DNA from 3 places in the Spirochaeta cellobiosiphila DSM 17781 genome. Region 1 is predicted to be linked to each of the others. Evidence: a T-box and tRNA genes for the amino acid it is inferred to sense, from the RefSeq annotation. Region 1 holds a T-box; the other regions hold tRNA genes.
What was found. The T-box of region 1 lies ahead of thrS (threonine--tRNA ligase). A T-box ahead of a tRNA ligase gene usually reads a tRNA of that ligase, here a tRNA-Thr.
Positions count from the first base shown of each region.

Region 2: it encodes a tRNA-Thr, which carries the amino acid that the T-box ahead of thrS (threonine--tRNA ligase) is inferred to sense. The anticodon was not compared.
Region 3: it encodes a tRNA-Thr, which carries the amino acid that the T-box ahead of thrS (threonine--tRNA ligase) is inferred to sense. The anticodon was not compared.

Region 1 is NZ_KE384554.1:353,682-361,795, forward strand. Features, by position in the region: gene K345_RS0108400 (carboxypeptidase M32) at 13-1,515, opposite strand; gene thrS (threonine--tRNA ligase) at 1,515-3,269, opposite strand; T-box leader at 3,325-3,584, opposite strand; gene K345_RS20325 (hypothetical protein) at 3,678-4,484, opposite strand; gene rlmD (23S rRNA (uracil(1939)-C(5))-methyltransferase RlmD) at 4,767-6,038, shown strand; gene K345_RS0108420 (SpoIIE family protein phosphatase) at 6,039-8,114, opposite strand, start outside.
Region 2 is NZ_KE384556.1:82,329-90,442, forward strand. Features, by position in the region: gene rplJ (50S ribosomal protein L10) at 1-104, opposite strand, end outside; gene rplA (50S ribosomal protein L1) at 125-802, opposite strand; gene rplK (50S ribosomal protein L11) at 804-1,235, opposite strand; gene nusG (transcription termination/antitermination protein NusG) at 1,303-1,860, opposite strand; gene secE (preprotein translocase subunit SecE) at 1,873-2,052, opposite strand; tRNA gene K345_RS0113045 (tRNA-Trp) at 2,088-2,161, opposite strand; gene rpmG (50S ribosomal protein L33) at 2,171-2,347, opposite strand; tRNA gene K345_RS0113055 (tRNA-Thr) at 2,427-2,499, opposite strand; gene nifA (nif-specific transcriptional activator NifA) at 2,729-4,282, shown strand; gene K345_RS0113070 (ammonium transporter) at 4,629-5,978, shown strand; gene K345_RS0113075 (P-II family nitrogen regulator) at 5,996-6,337, shown strand; gene K345_RS0113080 (DMT family transporter) at 6,435-7,295, shown strand; gene K345_RS21035 (tRNA-dihydrouridine synthase family protein) at 7,288-8,114, shown strand, end outside.
Region 3 is NZ_KE384554.1:94,101-102,214, forward strand. Features, by position in the region: gene K345_RS0107145 (OmpA family protein) at 1-382, opposite strand, end outside; gene K345_RS0107150 (hypothetical protein) at 385-579, opposite strand; gene K345_RS0107155 (YkgJ family cysteine cluster protein) at 626-1,066, opposite strand; tRNA gene K345_RS0107160 (tRNA-Tyr) at 1,111-1,191, opposite strand; tRNA gene K345_RS0107165 (tRNA-Thr) at 1,205-1,278, opposite strand; gene K345_RS0107175 (HAD family hydrolase) at 1,724-2,599, shown strand; gene K345_RS0107180 (hypothetical protein) at 2,596-3,423, shown strand; gene K345_RS0107185 (hypothetical protein) at 3,401-4,933, opposite strand; gene K345_RS0107190 (thiamine diphosphokinase) at 5,026-5,643, opposite strand; gene K345_RS0107195 (CCA tRNA nucleotidyltransferase) at 5,700-7,040, shown strand; gene rnc (ribonuclease III) at 7,042-7,785, opposite strand; gene acpP (acyl carrier protein) at 7,803-8,036, opposite strand; gene rpmF (50S ribosomal protein L32) at 8,064-8,114, opposite strand, start outside.

The DNA of each region.
Region 1 (8,114 bases):
TATTAGTTAATATTAAAATCCATAGATATCAGAGTATTTATCATTAAGATAATCTAAAAAGTACTGAGGATTCAAATTTTCCCCTGTCACTTCTTTACATAGCTCCCCTGCCTTCTTCAAGCGTCCCCATTGATGGATATTAGTGTGCAACCAATTAAGGATGATATTGAACTTTTTATCCTTTGTCAGACCAGATATAGGACCAAGCTCCTTTTCCATGGCGACTTTAAATTGAGCACTGTACAGGTTTCCCAAAGAATAAGTAGGAAAATATCCAATCAGACCAAAAGACCAATGAACATCCTGAAGAACACCTTCTGTATTATTGGAAGGGACTATACCTAATAGTTCCTCCATCTTTTCATTCCAAATACTAGGAAGATCCTGAATCTTAATAGAACCTTCAAGAAGAGCTAACTCTATTTCAAATCGAAGGATAATATGCAAGCTATACGTAACTTCATCAGCTTCTGTACGTATAAAGGAAGATTCAACCTTATTAAAGGCTTTATATAAATCATCTACAGACAAAGAGGACATATTCTCAGGAAATAAAGACTGCATTTGAGGCCAATAGGCTTCCCAAAAAGCCTTGGATCTCCCAACCATATTTTCCCAGAATCTGGATTGTGATTCATGAATCCCTAAACTAGTACCGTCACCTACAGTTGTTCCACTAATATTGTCCCCAATACCTTGTTCATAGAGAGCATGACCCGTTTCATGGATGGTACTAAATATACCACCATTAAAAAAATTCTTGTCGTATCTTGTTGTGATGCGGATATCATTTGCGCCTAATTGCGTGGTAAATGGATGGGTAGACAGATCCAGTCGACCTCTGTTGGAATCAAATCCCAGGTCCGCCATAACTTGTCGGCCAAAGGCGTCTTGTTTATCAACAGGATAGTCCAGGCGAATTAAGTCATCACTATTTTGAGGTGATTTACGGATCTTACCCAAAAGTTCTACAAGCCCCACTTTCAGTTCTCCAAAGATAGCCTTAAGTTCGTTGACTCGCATTCCCGGCTCATAATCCTCTAAAAGAGCATCATAAGGGTGTTCTTCATATCCTAAGGCTTCTGCCTTTTGTCTTGTTAGGTCCAAGACTTTTTGCAAGTAAGGAGCGAAACTTTGAAAATCATCTTCCTTTCTTGCTTTGGCCCAGGCATTTTGAGCCAAAGCTGTGGCCTTCGTCAAATCCTTAACGAGCTGACTGGACAGACGTGTTTCCTTATTATAATCTTCTTCTCTTATACCAAGAAAGGATTTTTCAAAATCATTTAATGAAGATAAATCTTTATTCGCCTGAGCGATCAATTCTGCTATCTCTGGATTTGTTTTATGTTGATGGGATAAACCAGATAGAAAAGCGGCCTGATCTGCCCTTCCTTCTACAGCCCCTTCTGGCATGTAAGTTTCCTGATCCCAACCTAGTATAGCTCCAATATCTTCAATAATTCGTGACTCTTTGTCTAATTCTATTAACTTTTTAACCGCTTCCACAGAATTCACTATATTAACTCCTTTGTATTGATCTTACCAAGAACCCAGTTCACACTTTCTTCTAAAGGCATCCCTTGATGCTGTTCACCAGTTCTAAGACGAACACTTACTTGATTCTCCGATTCCTCCCGTTCACCAAGAATGAACATATAAGGAATTTTCTCATTTTGAGCCGCCCTAATTTTAGCATTCATCCTGTTATCAGAATCATCTAATTTCACACGGATACCTGCGGCCTTTAATTGAGCTGTTACCTTCTGAGCATATTCGTTAAAGTTCTGAGCTACAGGAATCACCATGACCTGAGTAGGATTCAACCAAACAGGGAAAGCTCCTGCATATTGTTCAATCAATATCCCAATAAATCGCTCTAATGATCCCAATACAGCTCTATGGAGCATAACAGGAGAATGTTTATTGTCATCTTCCCCAATATAAGACGCATTTAGTCTATCATTAGATGGTAAGAGGTAATCCACTTGAATGGTACCGCACTGCCAATGGCGACCTAGAGCATCGACTAAGGTAAACTCTAATTTAGGACCATAGAAAGCACCTTCTCCCTCAGCAATCTCATATTCCAGGCCAGCCACTTTGCAAGCATTGGCTAATGCTCCTTCCGACCTATCCCAAGTGGCATCTTCACCAATTCTTTTTTCAGGTCGAGTACTGAACTTAACAATTATGTTGTCATCACCAAAGCCAAAGTCTTTATACATGCTCTTTAAAAGATCAACAAAGAGAACTACTTCATCAGCTATTTGTTCTTCTGTACAGAAGATATGGGCATCATCCTGAACAAACCCTCTCACTCTCATAATACCATGAAGAGCTCCTGAAGCTTCATTACGTGTACAACTCCCAAACTCAGCCATACGAAGAGGTAAATCACGATAGCTTTTAATCCCCTGTTTAAAAATTTCTACATGTCCAGGGCAGTTCATAGGTTTAAGAGCAAATTCTCTCTTTTCGCTCTCTGTTATAAACATGTTTTCCTTATATTTTGCCCAGTGACCAGAACGTTCCCATAGAGATTTAGGCATAACAGAAGGGGTATGAACCTCAATATAATTCTGTTCAGATAATCGATTACGTACATAATTCTGAATAGTTAGATAAATGGACCAGCCCTTGTCATGCCAAAAGATCTGACCTGGATTTTCATCAACCATATGGAAGAGATCTAATTCTTTACCCAACTTACGGTGATCCCGTTTTTTGAGTTCCTCTAATTTATTAAGATAAAACCGAAGCTCTTTAGCATTATTCCAAACAGTCCCATAAATACGTTGTAACATAGGTCTAGTGGAGTCACCTCTCCAATAGGCCCCAGCTATAGACATTAATTTAATAGCCCGTGGATCAATCTGACTGGAATTCTCCACATGAGGACCTTTGCAAAGGTCTACAAAATCACCACTATGGTAGAGACTGATCTCGGCATCTTCAGGTAAGTCATTAATAAGCTCAACCTTATAAGGTTGATCAGCAAATCGTTCTAAGGCAACTTCCCGTGAAATGACTTCTTTATCAAAAGAAGCTCCCTTATTGATAATATCCCGCATTCTGTTTTCAATATCTTCAAGATCTTCTTCCTTAAGCTTTCGAGGTAGATCAAAATCATAATAAAACCCATCATCGATAGCAGGCCCAATAGCGATCTTGGCATCTGGAAATATTTGCAATACAGCCTCTGCCATTATATGAGCAGTTGAATGCCGCTTTCGGAATATTTTTTCTTCTTTAGTTAATTTTTCTGACATATATCTCTCCTTTTGTAGACAAAAAAAGCTTCCATGTACTCCGTCCTCTTAATTAAATAAGGACGAAGGGCACAGAAGCTCTCCGCGGTTCCACCTTTATTCAGTCCTTCTCTGTACTATAACGAAGGATACTGCACTTCATTTACCTCTATCGTTTGGTTTACGTCCCAGCATACTAATCAAAGTGATTCTTTAACTTTCCGTGGGCAACTCAGGAGTGGTTTTCAATCAAGTTCCTTGAAAAGGATTACAGCCTATGTCCTTTACTCTCTAGCAAGAATTCTTTGACCTACTCTTCTCCTTCATAGTCTTATTAGTAATATGAATGGTAAAGTCTTTATTGTCAAGATTATGACTATGATTGGACAAGAGGAAGCACCATTTAGTTACAATAATTAAGGTTATAAACTACTTGTAGAGTTTTTCAGGGCAAAGAAGCTCTACGGCCTTAATATGAAACATCTCGATAGAAGGATCTGTAAAAAAAGCAGTCTCCCAGGGATTCTTATCAACAAATTCATATTGAATGGAACTAAAAGCAGGATTACTCGGGGATATTTTAAAAAGCTCACCAATAATTATTGAATAATTCCATTCTATAGCTTTATCAAAGGTAAACTCTGGTCTGTGATCAATAGCAAAGGCCACATTTCTATCCCTATGAAGATTATGGGATTTGAAAGACCCCTTCTGGCTTATAATGAAAATATCATCTTGTTTTGTAGAGAGGAACGCCATAACAGTAGTATGAGGTCTATCAGGAGCAGAGGTAATAAGAACACCGAGCTTATTACGCTGAATAACAGGATCAGTATCTATGACAGGATCAATTGTACTTTCAGGAAGAGTAATACTACTTCTATTATCAACGGGAAATCGATAACCTTCCTTTCTATAGGAATCAACAACATTGTTAGAATAGAATAATTCATAATCTTCAAGTATTACTGAAATTCTTCTCTCTTCTACCTTTGTCACAATAGCTTTAACAGAACTTCGATAAACACGGAGATTGATATCGAATTCTTCTACACCAACACGGCTATCCAAATGAATGGTGATCTTTTGCCCCACACTATAGGGATTGGCTTTAGGAAAGATTATAACCATTCCCTCTTTGTTAAAAAGGATACCTCCAATCAAGGCTACAATCTTATTATCACAATACCCAGCAATGATGGCATAGGATTGATTAGCGAAATAATCTTTTAACAAAGCATGACTCCCATAATGAATGATCTACCAAATTTAGTCATCTTTCCTAGACTAATCAAGTCTTCTTTTGAGCAGATGTAAAGGGGGTTATCATTTCGAAAAGGCTTTTCAACTTTTTTTACTAGTCCTTTCAATTTTTTTGAAAGGGCCTTTCAAAATCTTTTACAAGCCCTTTCAAATTACAGAAGTCTCGTAAAAATTAGGAAAAGCCTTACCTTCCTCATTGCTTTACGACCATAGCTTTGGTATAACTTGTCCAGGTTAAGGAGAGGAAAGGTAATAATGAAGGAAAAGCACACAGGAAAGGCAAAAACGAGCAACAGTAGAAAACAAGGGCCTCATCCTAAGAGATACCCAAAACGAGTGAGCCTGGAAGCACCCAAAAAGGAAGCTCATCCTCATAGTAAAAATAATTCTCCTTGTCCGTATTTTAAGCAATGTGGAGGTTGTCAACTATTGGATAGACCCTATGAACAAAGCTTGGAATATAAGAATAAAAAAGTACGCCAACTATTAAGCCCCTTTGCTACTGTCCCGTCTATTATAGGGATGAAGCATCCCTGGAGCTATCGTAACAAAATGCACTCTACCTTTGCTTATGATAAAAGAAAGGGAACGATTAATGGCTTATACTCAGAAAAGAGTCATAAACTAGTCCCTATTGAAAGGTGCCTGATACAGGATGAACGAGGGGACAAGATTGTAAGTACTATTAAGGGTTTAATGAAATCCTTCAAAATGACAGCTTATAATGAACTAAATAGACAGGGTTTCCTCAGACATATACTAATAAAATCAGGTTTCGATAGTGGTGAAATGATGGTTGTACTTGTTGTCACGACCCTTCAATTCCCTGGAAAGAAAAACTTTATCAAAGTATTACGTGATAAACATCCTGAGATAACAACCATCATCCAAAATGTGAATGATGAGGATACAACAATGGTATTAGGTAAAAGGGATGTAGTACTCTTTGGAAAAGGCTATATTATAGATAAACTCTGTGGTATGACTTTTCAGATATCTGCTAAGTCATTTTATCAAATCAATCCTGTTCAAACCAAAGTCCTTTATAATAAAGTTCTAGAATTAGCTCAACTTAAAAGTAATGAGACCATCTTAGATGCTTATTCAGGAATTGGAACTATTGGGCTCATAGCCAGTTCCCATGTCAAACAGGTTATTGGGGTTGAATTAAATGGGGATGCGGTAAAAGATGCCATAAGAAATGCAAAACGTAATAAAGTCAGTAATGCCTACTTTTATGAAGGGGATGCCGGACAATTTATGGAAGCCCTGGCAGAAGAAGGCCATCCTTTGGATGTAGTGTTTATGGATCCTCCACGAAGTGGTTCTACTCCTATGTTTATTCAATCCTTAGGCAAGGCAAAACCGAGAAAAGTCGTTTATATATCCTGTAATCCAGAAACTTTAGCTCGAGATTTAGAATTATTGAAGGGAGAAGGTTATCAGACCAAAAAAGTACAACCAGTGGATATGTTTCCCTGGACTGATCATATTGAAGCGGTAACCTTGTTAGAATATCAAGGCTAATTAATCTTGCCTTAGATTTTTACTAAGACATATACGGTATTGCCCCTTTTCTCCAGGATAATAAATAGCACTGTCCATTATAGTCTGGATAAGATGTAACCCATATCCCGAATCCTGATAGGTCGTCACGTCAGGCTCAGGATAGTCTAACCAATTGAATTCGTCACCAATATAAGTCATACGAATAAAAAACCAATCCTCTTCTAATCCCATCTCCATTTGAATACCAAAGGATGTATCCTTAGGCTTAGAATGTTCCATAATATTGGCTACAGCTTCATTAATAGCCAGGATTATAGCTGCTTTATTGTCATCATTAATAAGGTCTTTTAGAATATCATCCAGGAATTCCTGGGAAAAATCACGGATATCTCTAATACTCTCAGAAGAGTAAGGGAAGCTTCGATTCCAATACTCTGTATTATCTTCCCATAGAGGTTTGAAGGCAATACAGGTAACATCATCTTTGAACCCCTCATAAGCATAGCTAAAACTCAAGTCCTTTACCAATTGGGCTATTTCTGTTGCTGATTTGTCTGCATGAGATCTGATGATATGGATAAGTCTTTCCTCTCCAAAAAGCTCACCTTCTGAATTAACAGCTTCTGATATACCATCTGAATAAAGAAAATACATATCCCCTTTTCTTAAAGGTAACCGAAATTGTTTATACTCCTGTCCAACGGTAAAGCCCATTGGCATATTGACCCCTTTGATAATCCAGCAGGATTGAGATTGACCACAATAATGAATAATAGAAGTATGACCGCAGTCGACAAAATCAAGAGAATGTCTTTTAGAATCAATACGAACGTAGTAGAGGGTTAGAAATTTACCAATATCGATTAGTTCTTTAGATACATACAAATCAGTTTTGGAGACAATATCCTCTGGTTTAGGAATTCCACTATGAGCAATACTTAAGTCCAAGCGACTTCGATTGAAACTGTTTTTTGCAGCAGCACCTGTTAATGCAGCGGCTATGCCTTTACCCATAACATCTGCTAATACAAAATCAAGTATGTGGTCATTCATGCGGTAAAAATCAAAAAAATCACCATCCACAGATTGAGAGGGGATAGACATGACATCTAGATCCACCCCTTCCAGCTGACTATCTATCGTTGTTAGAAGAAGAGTTTGCTGTATACGAGCACTAACATCGGACTCATAAGAACGTGCTTCAGCCAGCCGAAGTGATATACTTTTTTCTTCTGTTATATCTTCGATGATACCAGAATAACGGTAAACAGTATCTTCATCATCAGCAACAGGAAAAGCAGACATGCGAATCCATTTAATACGCCCCTTATCAAATAAGAGTCGGCACTCAATATCAAAAGACTCGCCCGCTAGAACGTCTTCCTTTAGTACGAAATTTAATTGCTCCTTATCTGCTGGATGAATCCTCTCCTTCCATACATAAGGATCATGGTAAATACTTTTAGTAGGGATTTCCCAGATATTTTCAAAGGGAGGACTAATATAAATCATGGAAGAAAAGTCACGATTGGCCAAAAAGAAAACCTGTTTAATGGAACGGGCTAATTCACTGAATCGAATATCATTCATTTGAATAACATTCGCTGATCGTTTTCGTTCAATGGCGGTCATAATAATCTGACCTATAACATTAATGAGGTTCATAGTTCTCTCAGACCACCCTTCTTCTCTTATCTGAGAAGAATCGAATCCAAAGAATCCAGTCACACGGTTAGAATAGAATAAGGGAGCCATCAACATACTATTGATATCATTTCCAGTAATCTGATCCAATTCCTTACGCAATTGTTTAGGAAAGTCACTTGGCTTCACAGCAATAATCATTTGTCCGCTTTGAATCTGTTGTTCAATATAGGGAAAACTGGAAAGCTCAAAGCGGTCACCGGATTTTAAACCCAGAACTGAGTTCTCCAAACTCCAATGATAAGTAAGAGCCAAATGATCTTTATGATCCTCATAAGTAAAAACGTAACATCGCTCTACTTTTTCATAGGAACCCACTGTCTCGAGAATAAGATCTATAGTCCAATCTAACTCTGAGGCTGGTAGATAGATAACAGAAGCACTGATTTC
Region 2 (8,114 bases), on a different contig from region 1:
AAGCCTCGATAATCTGTAAAGAAAAAATCATTTACTCTACCAAAACTTTCTTTTAAAGCTGCTACAGCTTCAACTTTTTTGGGTTGTATCTTCTTCTCACTCATTTCTTTCTCCTCACCAGGCCTTAGTTATCCTTCACTTGAACCTTAACACCAGGTCCCATAGTGGAAGATAGAGCGATAGTCTTAATGTAATCACCTTTAAGATCTGTTGGACGTCTTTTTTCGAGCTCTGTTACAAAAGTTCGAACATTTTCAACAATCTTTTCAGCATCCATTGAGACTTTACCAATTAATAAGTGGACAATCCCACCCTTGTCAGCTCGAAACTCAACTCGACCTTGTTGAAGTTGAGCAATAGCCCCTTTAACATCAGTAGTCACTGTTTGAGTTTTGGGATTAGGCATTAACCCTCTTCGACCAAGAATCGGCCCTAATCGACCTACATCTTTCATCATATCGGGTGTTGCAACTGCAACATCAAAATCTAACCAGCCACCTTTAATCTTATCGATAAGATCACTGTCACCAACAAAGGCAGCACCAGCATCTTTAGCTTCCTGAGCTTTATCACCCTTTGCAAAGACAAGAATTTTCTTTCCTTCAGCAAACTGATTAGGAAGAACTAAAGTGTCTCGAATGGTGTGAGATTTCTTAAGATTTAAGTTAACACTTACTTCAACGGCTTCATCAAACTTAGCAAAAGCCATTTCTTTTACTTTGCTGACAGCCTCATCCATAGTGTACAACTTAACTCGATCGTACTTTTTCAGGGCTTCCTGATATTTCTTTCCACGCTTCATCTTACTTCTCCACCTCTACACCCATACTACGAGCAGTACCAGCAATAATATTCATTGCCATTTCAATGTCGTTAGCATTTAAGTCAGGCATCTTAAGTTCTGCGATAGACTTAAGATCATCCTTTTTAAGAGTTGCAACCTTCACCTTATGAGGTTCTGCAGAACCAGACTGTATCTTACAAGCTTTCTTAATAAGTACAGCAGCAGGTGGAGTTTTTGTGATAAAAGTAAAACTTCGGTCACTATAAACCGAGATTACTACAGGTATAGTCAAACCAGCTTCAAAGTTTTTTGTTGCATCATTAAACTGTTGAACAAACTGAGGAGCACTTACACCATGAGGACCTAAAGCAGGACCTACTGGGGGTGCTGGGGTTGCTTTACCTGCAGGAACTTGCAATTTAATAATTGCAGTAACCTTTTTCTTAGCCATTCCCTATTCTCCAAAATGTGGTAATATCGCCATTCTCTAATAATGGCTCCCACTTACCGTGGGAATATTAAATCTTTTCAACCTGAGAAAAATCCACTTCTACAGGTGTTGATCGACCAAATATACCGACCATCACACGTAATTTAGCCTTCTCAAGATTAACTTCTTCTACAGAACCAGTGAAAGATTCAAAAGGTCCGTCAACAACCCGAACTTGCTCACCAATAGCATAGGTCTGGGTCGAACGGTAAGCTTTATCAGCTTTTATTTCACCAGTTTTCATCAAAATAGTCCTAGCCTCATCTTGACTTATGGGTTGAGGCTTCACATTAGTACCAGTAGCACCAACGAAGCCAGTAACTCCATTAATCTTTCTGATGTGTGATACAACAGATTTCCACCCAAGATTTGGAAGGTCCATTTCTAACAAAATGTATCCAGGTAAGAATTTACGATTCACTGTTCTTTTCTTACCATCTTTAACTTCTACAACTTCCTCAGAAGGAACCTTAATATCAAAAACGGCCCCACCTAGGGACCCGTCCTCCATGAGCATTCGAATGTACTTTTCTATCTTGTTCTCATACCCTGAATATGTATGAAGAACATACCAACCTTTGGCCATAATGTCCCCTTCTTAGAATATCAAATAAAGACCGTTCATTAGGAGGTAATCTACTACACCAAAAAAAATGGCGAAAAGAACAGTTGACACAAATACTACGCGTATTGATGACATAACACTTTCTTTCCCAGGCCAAACAACCTTCTTCATTTCATTGATTGATTCTTCAATAAAGGCTTTAATCTTTTTCATGACCTATCGGCTCCCCATGATATAAATAGAAAATACAGGCCAGGTAGGGTTCGAACCTACAACATTCGGTTTTGGAGACCGACGCTCTGCCAATTGGAGCTACTGGCCTGTATGTAATTTACTTAATCTTAGATTCTTTGTGGGTAGTGTGCTTCTTATCCCACTTGCAGTACTTGTTAAATTCCATCTTACCCTGAATGTTTCGTCTGTTCTTACTCGTAGTGTAGTTACGTCTTCCACACTCAGAACAAGTTAAAGAAATTAGCTCTACTGCGCCTTTTTTTCCTTTTGCCATCTCTCATACTCCCTAAACGAAGTTCCACCCTCGAATTTGTGGCGCCTTACAATTTGTGCCAATAAGGGTAAAAATCACGAGCCCTCGACCGGATTTGAACCGGTGACCCCCACCTTACCATGGTGGTGCTCTACCAACTGAGCTACAAGGGCTTAATCAAAGTTGCTCGATGAAAATAGCAAAGCCACATTCTTTTGTCAATAGACTTTCCCAAAAATCGGGCATTATTATACAATCGCATTATACGAGGAGAATTCCATTCCAATATCACCTTATAATAAGAAAAACATCAGAAGATTACTAGTCTTTTTTCGTTTTTTATTGCACTACGTCCTACATTTGTGTATGATACCACTAATTTTGACTAAAATGAGGTGAATCATGCATGACAAGCCACAGGGACAATCACTGGATTCACGAGTCCAAGAGCTATCAATACTCTTTGAAATCAGCCAAATCCTCGATCGTTCAATTGATTTAAAACAAAGTATAAATCCCATACTTCAATCACTTGCTGAACACCTACAAATACTACGAGGCACAATCACCTTATTAAATAGACAAACAGGTGAGATCTTTATTGAAGAAGCTTACGGACTGAGTAATAGTCAACAAGAAAAAGGACGTTATCAACTTGGTGAAGGCATTACAGGTAAAGTTGTGCAGACAGGCCAATCTGTAGTAGTACCCAGGATAAGTGATGAACCGGCTTTCCTCAACAAAACAGGAGCCCGCAAAGGAATGAGGAAAAGAGATATTTCTTTCATATGCGTTCCCGTAAAAATCGGTAATGAGACCATCGGAGCCTTCAGCGCTGATCGACCTTATGAGGAAGAAGGTCATCTTGACAGATACGTACAACTTTTTTCTATTGTAGCCAGTATGATAGCTCAAGCTGTTAAAATAAGGCAAAGCCTTCAAGAAGAAAGACAAAAACTAATGGAAGAAAATTCTAGACTGAAACATGAGTTACAGGAAAAGTTTCGGCCAGCTAATATAATAGGTTCAAGCCCAACTATGCAGGCAGTCTTTGACCTCATAGCTCAAGTATGCAAATCAGAAGCAACGGTATTAATCAGAGGGGAATCTGGAACAGGTAAAGAATTAGTAGCCCACGCCATACATTATAATAGTTATAGAGCTCAGGGACCTTTCATAAAGGTTAACTGTGCCGCACTACCGGAAACAGTTATTGAAAGTGAGTTGTTCGGGCATGAAAAAGGGGCTTTCACAGGAGCTATAAATACAAGAAAAGGTAGATTCGAAATGGCCGATGGCGGTACTATTTTCCTAGATGAAATCGGAGATCTTGCCCCAATGACTCAAGTAAAACTACTTCGCGTTCTTCAAGAACAGGAATTTGAACGTGTAGGTGGTAACAAAACTATCAGAACCAATGTTCGCATTATTGCTGCTACCAATCGAAACTTGGAAGAAGCTATGATTACCCATGACTTCAGAGAAGACTTATATTACAGATTGAATGTCTTCCCCATACATATTCCACCATTACGTGACAGAAGAACAGATATAATGTTATTGACGGATTACTTTGTTGAGAAATATGCTTCTAAAAATCATAAGGCGATAAGAAGAATATCTACTTCTGCAATTGATCTTTTAACCAGCTACCACTGGCCAGGAAATGTTCGAGAACTTGAAAATTGTATAGAGAGAGCGGTCCTCATGAGTTCTGATGAAGTCATTCACGCTCACCATTTACCTCCTAGTTTACAATCTGCAGAATCCACAGGTACAAGTTTTTCAGGAACGCTAGCGGAAACCCTGGACAATATGGAAAGGGAGATTATTCTGGATAGCTTAAAAACCTCACGAGGCAATATGGCAAAATCTGCTCGTGCTTTAGGGATAACAGAAAGAATCATGGGATTACGAGTTAAGAAACACGGTATTGATCCCTCCTACTATAAGTAGTTGCCATTATATGTATTGAAAACAGGCCCTATCAAACTAGTTGCGATAGGGCTTCTTTATAATTTTACCCTATGCAACGTCTAACAATTAACTACATTTTTGTACTATTTATATAGTATCCAACCTTTTGGATGTTTTTCTACAGAAAAGTAAACAATTACGAATATTCACAAAAAAGCAAATTTTCATAATTAATAAAAACTATAAAAACAATATTTCCTTATCAAAGAACACTTTAGATATTTCAATACAGATATACCCTAAGGATAAAGCAGACTTGGCATGATACCTGCATTCAATTGAACAGCAAAGAAAAAATACAATAATAAGCTTAGGAGGCTTTACAATGAAAAAAATTATTTTCATCTTACTGGCTCTTTGCATGGCAACTGGTGTTGCATTTGCAGATGAGACAGTAGCTGATCAGCTGGCATCGTTCTCTGCTGCCTTTGATATGATTTGGCTCATCATTGCTGCTGCCCTTGTATTCTTAATGCAAGCTGGTTTTGCCATGGTTGAAACAGGTCTGACACGGGCTAAGAATGCTGGTAATATTATTATGAAGAATCTTATGGACTTCAGCGTTGGTGCTATAGCATATTTCGCAGTCGGTTGGGCGATTATGTATGGAAATGCCTATGCTGGCGAAGATGGGTTCCTAGGATTCTTTATGGCTTACAATCCAGAAGTATATGATATGAGTGCTATATTCCGAGATTGGATGTTCCAGGTAGTGTTTGCAGCGACAGCAGCTACTATTGTTTCTGGTGCTATGGCTGAAAGAACTAAATTCACTTCCTATCTTCTCTACTCTGTTGTAGTCTCCGCTGTTATTTATCCTGTAGTAGGACATTGGACTTGGGGAGAAGGGTTCTTATATGGATTAGATTTCCATGACTTTGCAGGATCTACAATCGTACACTCAACTGGCGGTTGGGCAGCTCTAGCTGGTGCAATTATGTTAGGGCCCAGAATTGGTAAGTATGTAAAAGTAGATGGTAAAATCACTGTAAAAGCGATCCAGGGTCACAACCTGCCTCTAGCTTCACTCGGTGTATTCATACTCTGGTTTGGTTGGTATGGTTTTAACGCAGGATCTACATTAAGCGGAACTGACACTGACATTGCACATGTAGCAATGACAACAACTCTAGCCGCTTCTGCAGGTGCCATTCTTGCTATGATTACAATATGGATTATTGGTGGTAAGCCTGATCCTTCTATGACGCTTAACGGAGCCCTAGCTGGTCTTGTAGGTATCACAGCTGGTACTTGGGTTATTAATCCTATTGGAGCTATTATTGTAGGTGCTATTGCTGGTGTGTTAGTTGTTCTGTCTGTAGAGTTCTTCGATAAAATCCTTCATATTGATGATCCCGTTGGTGCCGTATCCGTTCACGGTGTATGTGGTGCTTGGGGTACAATAGCTGTTGGTCTTTTTGCTGATGGTACAAAAGGAGGAGAGAACCCTATCACTGGATTATTCTATGGTGGAGGCGTTGGTCAGCTTGGAGTACAGCTAATTGGAGTTGTCAGTGTATTTGTATTCGTATTCTTATCAGCACTGGCTCTATTCTTTGTGATCAAATTGGTTATCGGACTTCGAGTATCTGAAAAAGAAGAACTTCAAGGTCTTGATATTGAGGAACACGGATCAGAAGCATACCATGGTTTCCAGATCTTTACGAACCTATAAAAAGAAGGAGTTAACGAATGAAATTAATTACGGCTTATATTCAACCACACAAGCTAACTGATGTTAAGCAGGAACTATACGCCAAGGATATTTTCAAGATTTCCGTTACCAATGCCATGGGCGCTGGCCAACAGAAAGGCTATCAAGAATCTTATCGTGGTGTAGACGTTGAGGTTAACCTTCTAAAGAAAGTCCGCATTGAAATTGCTGTTAACGACGAATTTGTTGACACAACAATTGAAGCGATCATAAAAGGAGCCAGAACTGGGGAAATCGGAGATGGAAAAATCTTTGTAACAACTCTTGATGAATGTATCCGAATCCGAAGTGGAGAAAAAGGTAAAGACGCTATAGGTTAAATCCTGTCATTTATTAATAAAGAGACCGGTCATTATGGCCGGTTTTTTTTTAACTCCTTTTATTGACCTGCCTCTAAAAAACAGACATAGTGTCGCCATGATTTACTTAATACTTACCCTGGGAATAGCCGCTGCTTCAAGTTCTATTATTATGATCAAGTTCTCAACTATGTCACCATTATGGCTAAGTAGTTTAAGACTTTTTATAGCAGTATTAGCATTAAGCCCCCTCTTTATAAATGAAGTTAAAAAACACAAGAAGGAAGAAGTATTTGGCTGGATAAAAAAGGCCATCATTCCAGGTATACTTCTAAGTCTGCATTTTATGACATGGATATTTTCAGCTCGTTTAATTCCAGCAGCCAATTCTACTCTAATCGTTAATCTTAGCCCCCTGGCTATGCCAGCAATCATATTTATACTAGCTAGACAAAGAATAACCAGATTGGAATTTATTGCTACAATATGGGCACTCATAGGTGTTTATATACTTATTGGTCAAGATTTTAGCCTATCAAAAGACTACCTTCAAGGTGATGCTGTAAGCCTTATATCAATGCTTTTATTTACTCTATACCTGGCCTTGGCTAATAAATGGGGAAAAGGAATTCCACTTTGGGGATACCTAGTCCCTCTATACTTTACAGCTGCTATCATAGCCATGTTAGGAGCAATAATACAGAGAGCCCCACTAGATTTGATGAATGACTATAATTGGCTAAATGCTTTACTGTTAGGATTAATTCCAACGGTCATGGGACATTCCATATTCAATTATTCAATGACTAAGATTCGCCCCCAAATTGTTACCTTAGCCAACCTATCCCAAGTAGTATTTGCCAGTGTATATGGTTTTTTGTTTTTTGATGAAATCCCCACATGGAACTTATATGTGGCGGCAGCTTTCATATTAAGTGCAGCCTACATTGCTCTAAGGCCCAAGAAAAAACATGGATAAAATCCTTCTAGCGCCTATAAAAGGAATAACGGATCTCGTCTATCGCAAGACATATTATCAACACTACAAAGGGGTGACTAGGGCAGTTGCTCCATTCTTTGTTCTAAGCGACAAAGGCGGCTTTAAAGAAGGAACAATCAAGAGAACTTTAGGACAAGAGGCAACTCCTACAGATAGCTGTCCTCAGATTCTAAGTCGAAAAGGGACTATGATGGCCCAACTATCCCAAATTCTTAAAGATTTAGGTTTCCCCCTTCTTAATTGGAACTTAGGCTGTCCCTTTCCCAAAGTAGCCAACAAATATAGAGGGAGCGGACTACTACCCTACCCTGATGAAATACGAACCATACTCGATGATTTTTACAAACACAAAGGGGGAGATCTAGAGGTAAAAATCAGATTAGGTTGGGAGTCAGAAGAAGAACTAGAACCTCTAATAAATGTATTTAACGATTATCCAATAACATTATTGATTATCCATCCCCGTTTTGGTATCCAACGCTATTCAGGATCTCCTCACTTGGAACTTTTTGAATGGGCGTACAAGAACTATAAAGGAGATATTAGTTACAACGGTGATATCTATACACGAAATGATTATGTCCATCTAAAAGAGAGGTTTCCCAAGGTCCATACCTGGATGATAGGGAGAGGACTCCTTAAGAATCCTGATCTGGCTCTAGAAATTCTGGATAATAAATATTCAAGGACCCCGGAAAAGCTATACGAGTTTATCATGAACCTTATGGAGAATTATAGAAATTTCTATCCAGATCCAGGTAAGACTGTGAATATGGTTAAAGCTCACCTATACTACTT
Region 3 (8,114 bases), 260 kb from region 1:
TAAAATGAATTAGACCAGCTGATCCAATATCTAAACCTGTAAGCTCAGATGTTAGATAGTGAACAGAACCACCAAAAACAGCATATTTTGTTGGAAAACTTCCTCCAACATTTATAACATGTCCTGAGTACCCAGATTTTTCTAAACTACTGTCGGTACCTACTAATCCAATATAGCTTGCATCCAAAACAGTCCTTTGACGCCCAGCACTTAAGGCAGGATTTAAAAGATCTGTTTGCGGTGAAAACTCTTGTGTAGAATTTTGGGAGCTTCCCAACAATAAGGGGGCAAAAAGGTCATAAACTTTCTCCCCTCCTGAATCAAAGGCAAATATATTAATTGATATTCCAATTAATAAAATAAAGGTGAACAGTTTCTTCAATTTCAAACTCCCTTATTATCACAATCTTCTTGGATTTTTTCTATTTCAGAAATGGTAAAATTATCGAATAAAAACGACTCTAACTTCATATAAACTTCATCTAAATCTCTAGAATCAACAATTTTTAGATGTCTATATAATAATATTATTTCTTGTCGATTCAAGTAAATAGAACCATCTTTGTAATCATCTGACATATAATCTTCCGTACTACTTTAATATATACACAGAATAGGCAAAAAACTAATCAATTTCAATTATTGGATCAGATAGATTGGACTCCAACCAAGCATCTATTTCTTTTCTGTCGTGAAGGGTACCTTTATTGATTCCAGGACAATTACTTCCTTCATTATCCCAGGAGGCTCGATTTTGCATTACACTATTCCAAAAAGGATACGAACGACATTGTAAAGGTCTTGCATCATATATGGTACATCCGTCTTTCCAAAATATACAGTCATAGTTAGCCTTTTCTATTAAGCTAACTCGTTTAAAGGGGCCAATTACTTCAATACGGCAATAGGTATCTAGAAATTTTTTTAAAGGAATATTTAGATAATCAAGCATTCTTTGAATATCTGATTCGGTAAGAAAAACATAGCCAGGATCATGGCGACAACAAGCATGACAACCTATACATGAAAAATGCAGTCCATCTTTGTAAAATACATTATCAGACATAATAACTCCCTAAAAAAAAAGTCCTCTCTATTGAGAGGACTTTTTGGGGAGAGAAGGATTCGAACCTTCGAAGCCGAAGCAACAGATTTACAGTCTGCCCCCTTTGACCGCTCGGGAACCTCCCCGTGTTATTATGAAAGCCGACAATCGGATTCGAACCGATGACCCCGAGATTACAAGTCACGTGCTCTGGCCAGCTGAGCTATGTCGGCAAATCATTAAATAACTGACGATGCGTAATATACACAAGCGATGTATTGTTGTCAACAGGATAGACTAACAAAAAAAATACAGCTACATTAAATGAAGACTTTCAATAAACATAGCAATAATAAATAGCATAAGATTTATTATAAAAAGTATTAAAATATTTAAAATATGAATAAGAAAATTCTCATCACTATCTTTAAGTATAAGAAATATTAAAGAAAACATAACATTAAAAAAACTTAAATATTTAATTGCATCTAATACCATAAATTGAGTAACATCCAAAAAGTTCTGCCAATTACCTGTCGCATAATAAATAAAAAGAGACAGGTTGAAATAGAAACAAACAAAAAAAGACCGTTTAATTACTATATATATACTTTTATTTATCTTCAAAATACCTATTCCAATTGCCAAAGCATATTAATTGTTACACAATGTTAGTATATGTCTAACATCGATAATACTTTATATACCAAAATTTTCGAAGAATCTATATCACCACTCAAGCCTATAGGTACATATTACAATAATACTATCAATTTGAAATTTAAACCCAAAGTGGTATTATTTGATATATATGGCACACTACTCATATCAAGAGCAGGTGAAGTTGGTACCACAATAAAGTCGAAGACTTCTATAATGAATGAAGTCCTTAACAGATATGGTCTACCTATAAAAAATATTGATTACACGCATACTTTTAGACATTTAATTGAAGAAAATCATAAAGAAAGAATAAATGAAGGGATTCTACATCCTGAAGTGGATATATTAGATATATGGAAACAGTTTCTTAACTCTACTTTTGAACGAAATTTTCCAAGAGATATATTAAAACAAATTGCTATGACTTATGAATGTCTTAATAATCCAGTATATTTAATGCCAGATGCAGATAAAACAATTAGCATTTTAAAAGACAACAATATACGTTTAGGGATTGTAAGTAATGCTCAATTCTACACGAAACCTATTCTGGAGTATCTATTTCAAAAAAAAATAGATGAAATTGGTTTTGATAACAATTTAGTTACATGGTCTTATATAAAAAAAATAAGTAAACCATCCTTATGCATTTTTCAAGATATAATAGAGCAACTTGCCAATACAGGCATACATTCTTCCGATGTCTGCTATATTGGCAATGATATATTAAATGATATATATACAGCCCAAAATTTAGGTTTTAAAGGGATACTATTTGCAGGAGACAAAAGGTCATTGAGATTACGAAAGAAGGATCCACGTTGTAAACATATAATTCCTGATGGTATCATATCTGATCTTAATTATTTATCTAAATGGATTAATGAATGAAAAAAATAATAATAGTTTTTATAATTGTAACCATACTCTCTTGTACCATCTTTATTTTAGGTTGGATTAATCCTTATATGATTCCAAATGAAGGTTTAGTTTTTTATTCTAAAACTAGTGGAATTGAAAAAAAAGATCATACAAAAGAAAGATTACTATGGCGTTGGCAGAAAGTAATACCTAATAATTTTATTATTTATCAATATGATATATCAAGCTATAGAAAAGACTATAATTACAAAGGGGAGTTACCCTCAGCAGAACTATATAGCCAATACAGTAATAGTATTGAAACATTTAAATATAGCTTTGACATATCACTTTCACTCAAGCCTAATTCCGTTAAACTATATGAATTAACTAATCTTGGAATTACTCCTGATAACCTTGGGACTTATTTGTCTAATCAACTAGATATACTCGCGGATAGGAGTGCTGACTTTGTTATAAGAAACTACAATAATGAAGCAGATATCAGTTCAATAGCAAAAAGAGAACTAATATCTCATATGAAAAAAGATTTACCCTATATATCTGTTGAATACTTATCTATAAAAAATATAAAAATGCCAGATTTCGAATTGTATAATAAAATAAAAACACAATATTTATCCTATTTGGATACGAGAAAAGGCATTATAGATGCGCAAACTGAGACATCTATTAAACAAGACATCTATGCTGATCAATTAATAGACAATTTAAAGAAAATAAATGGTTTCATTATAGAAAACCCCAAAATAATGGAATTTCTACAACTGAAAAATGACACTATTGGAAAAACCTTCTATCAAGAACTTCTTAATATGAGTCAAGATCTATAAATAAGTTTAATAATTCTAGAGTATCATACATAATTAACAGCGATTCCCGAACAAGTAAGTCAAAATCTAATAGCTCACCTTTGTGTACTATTTTACGAGGTTTGCTTTTAGCATTAATAAGTGATTCAAAACTGTCTTTTAAATCACTTATAGCCAATGATGCTAAATCAATAAATTTAATTGCTTCCTTATTTTTTTCGTCAACAAATCTATTAAAACTCAAACGATATAAAACACTTTGTTTTAACATGTCCCAATGAGTCTCAATAGAAACTCCATAAACATTCTCAATTGAAATATTTAAATCAAATTGCCTGATTCTATCCTCTATTGTATCAATACGATCTCTTAATTCATTAAAATGAAATTCAAATGGAAAGTAAGAATGTAAGGATGTAAGGACACTTCTTATATTTCCTTTATATATATGATTAAGAAAATTGTAGATAAACGTAAGAGTTCTTACTCTAGAATATTCATTCAAACTAACTTCACTTATTCCGAATGCGTGATCCCATAAGATATAATTATTTAGTTTTATATACTTTTTAGAATTAAATAACTCATCTAGTTTGTATTGTATTTTATGATCTTTAAGACTCAGCAAGTATAAATCGATGTTTCGTATATTATTTCTTAGAATTTTATCATGTAAATAGTTTCTAATATCTAATCTAGGAGGATATATATACGCTTTATAGTAATTCTGCTTTTTAATATATTGGAGCAAATTCAATAAAGGCAGTGTATTCAAAGCAGTTCTAGAATTTATGATGATATCATTTATCATACTGCCATCAATATCTAAGTTACTTGAACTTAATTTTCCTTTTTTATTCACTACATACCGATACAAAACACTAATGAATTTATCAATATTCTTTTTATTAACCTTATACCTACTTGCAACGTAGAGGGCAAAATAAAGCTTTTCTAGACTATCTATAATTTCATACTTATTTAGACTTATATTACGAACATACTCACGATTATCAAAAAAACCATAATCAAAAAATACTAAATACTTTATAGCATTAAGAACTTCAATTGTCTCAACAAGCTTAGAAAAACTGCTTGTTGAAGAAATTGATTCTGCATAGATATCAAGTTGATCCTGTAATAGGATTCGAATATTTTCCTCACTTTCATGCAAAAGATCGACACGCTCTCTAAATTCTCTAGATATAATACTATCAAATGACTTAAAACCTTCAGGTATATATATTTGAAGAATATAGTCCAAAAAGTCTAATATATTACTATTATTGAAGATCAGAGAAAAAACATTGTATAGACCTAGGATTTTATTTTTAAGATTTATAATGTAATTGAAAAATACATCTGTTAGCACATTATTCTTTTCATCGATGAACCTATAATCTCTATTTATATTGTGTAATATCTCCTTGAGTTGAAACTGTTTGAATAATTCCAACTTACTTTTACTTTCAATAACAGAACGCATTTCAATTTTTGCCTTATTTATAGGTGTGATCTTTCGATAATCCAAGAGAAGTCTACGTTCTGTCTCTTCTTTATCAATTGATACAAAAATGCAACCATCTTCACTACGTGTTGTAAAATACTTTTTTAATTGATTATCTATAAATTCTTGGGGACGATTAATAGGATTTCTCCTTCTAAAACTTTTATAACTAAACTACTTTCTTTTACTACATTACTTAGACTAAAATCTTTTTTTGTCAACAGTCTTTGCTCTAATTCCCATTTTAATCCTCTCGATGTTACCATAGCTTTGTTACTGATTGGAAATAAAGAAATAACAGTATTTAATTCAAAATTTAAATTACTAATTCCCTTAGACACTCTTAAAGCTGTAAAACAATTACCATACCAAGCTTTAAGTTTGAAGTATTTTTCAAACATTGCAAGATTATTAAGTAAATGATCGATTCTACCCAAATCACCACACAATAATTCGATATGATCAGAATATTTATATAGATATTTGATAGCTAATTCAGTATCACTATAATCTTTATCCTTTATAAATTTCATAATCTTAATATCGTTATTTTCTTCAACAGATTTCAATTCAGCTATTGAATCCATATCTCCTACAATCAAGTCAACTTTTATATTATACTTTTTTGCATAGTCGTAACCAGAATCTGCTGCCACTACTTTATATTGAGATAAATCGAAATTAAGACTGTCAGGCCCTTGGCCTCCTGAAATCACTATTCCTTTATGTTTCATAAGTTGTTATAACAGTCTTATTGACATGAAGTCAATGTTACATTTATTTTTACAAAATGATATGGAAACTAAATGATAACTTATTAAACCTTGGTAAAATTTTTCACAAAAATGGGTATTCCATATATTTAGTTGGGGGAGCTGTTCGTAACATGGTTCTGGGATTAGACCCAAAAGATTATGATCTGACAACAGATGCTACTCCAGAAGAAGTTATGAGAATGTTTAAACGAGTAATTCCTACTGGGATTCAACATGGCACTGTTACAATCTTATTTGGGTGTGACCAATATGAAGTAACGACGTTTCGATCCGAAGGTAAATATACAGATAACAGACGACCTGAAAGTATCAAATATATTAGTGATTTAAACGAGGACTTAAGAAGAAGAGATTTTACTATTAACTCAATGGCCATCGATCTGAAGGATTTAAAACTTTATGATCCCAATTCTGGATTGCTCGATATAAAATCTAAATTAATCAGGGCTATAGGTAATCCAGTAGATAGATTTGAAGAAGACTCCTTAAGATTAATGAGAGCCTGCAGATTTGCATCACAACTTGGCTTTTCAATAGAATCAGCAACATTAGTCGGAATTAGTAATAAGGCTTCCAATATTGTAAATATATCCTATGAACGTATACGTGATGAGTTTTCAAAGATTCTATTATCACAAAAACCTAGCTATGGTTTAGATTTATTAAGAAAAACAGGAATTCTCAAAGAAATACTACCAGAACTATTCAATTGTTATGGAATCAAACAAAATGAGTACCATAGATGGGATGTCTATCATCATTGTCTATATAGTTGTGATGCTAGTAAAAATATCTTGGAAATTCGTTTGGCCGTATTATTTCATGACATTGGAAAAGTAGATAGTCAAAAACTAAATTCTAAAGGGAGAATTACATTTTATAACCATGAATTAATAGGAGCTGATATTGCAAAAAATATTTTAACACGATTAAAATATCCAAATCATGTAATCAATAAAGTAAATCACTTAATAAAACATCATATGTTCAATTATTCTAGTGACTTAAGTGATCAAGCTATCCGTCGTTTTATCTCGAGAGTTGGTATTCAAAATATAGACGATCTACTTGAATTAAAAAGAGCAGATATAAAAGGTTTTGACACGGATTCCATAGATAATAATATAAACAAGTTTGTGAACCATATAAATAAAGTTAAAACAAAAGATGCTGCTTTTACGGTCGGAGACTTAAATATTACTGGTAATGATCTTTATGAATTTGCAAATATTCCTAAGAATAAGGATATGGGTAAAATTCTTAAGGAATTATTAGATGTTGTATTGGATGATCCAAGTCAAAATTATATAGACAATTTGTTAAAACTAGCAAAAGAAATGTATTTCAAGAAATAGTTTACTGTTTAAAAAAACTTTTATATGCCATGCCAGCAGCATTTTGTTCTGCCTCTTTTTTATTCTTTCCAGTACCAGGACCAAAAATCTCTCCACCTACAGAAACCTGAATCCAAAATGTCTTATTGTGATCGGGACCTGTTTTCTTTACTAATGCATACCTAGGATATGATTTGAACTTCTTCTGTGCAAACTCTTGTAACAGGGTTTTATAGTCTTTTTTATGTTTATTTTCTAGAACCTTAGTAATTTCCGGGATAAGATGCTTTAGAATGAATTTCCGACATGATTTAAGACCAGAATCCAAATAGTAAGCACCAAAAATGGCCTCCATAGCATCGGCCAAAATTGCTTTTTTATTTCTGCCGCCTGAGTATTCTTCACCTTTTCCTATCAGTATATAATTATCAACTTTTAATTGTTTAGCGATTATAGCCAAACTGTCTTCTGACACGACAAAAGATTTTATGCGGGCTAAATCCCCTTCTGCCTTATCCGGTAATATCTGGAAAAGATAATCAGCGACTACTAATCCAAGAACAGAGTCACCAAGAAATTCTAATTTTTCATTATTATCAGTCTTTGATGGATTTTCATTTGCATAAGAACGATGTGAAAAAGCAAGGTTCAGGAGTTCTAATCTCCTGAACCTAATCTCAGCGTGTTTCTCGAAAAGACTCAATTCTTTTTTTCTATCGAGTGTCACTAAAGCTGCATTTAAAGAATGATTTCCGAAAATATTCACTTTTACAGTACTGATTTCTACTGCTGAGATTGAATGTATTCAACAGCATCACGAACTTTTTCAAATTCGTTAGCCTTTTCATCAGGAATGGATATACCCATTTCTTCTTCAATAGCATAAACTAATTCATATGTGTCTAAACTATCTGCACCAAGATCTTCTCTAAATTTAGAATCTAATTCTATTTTGGATTCTTCAATCTCAAGCTTTTCTGCTATGAGTTTTTTTACTTTATCAAAAAGTTCGTCCATAAGTCTCTAACTCCTAAATTAAATTTCTTAAGCCATATCTTCAGGCTCTAAAATTTGTTTGCCTCTGTAAAATCCACA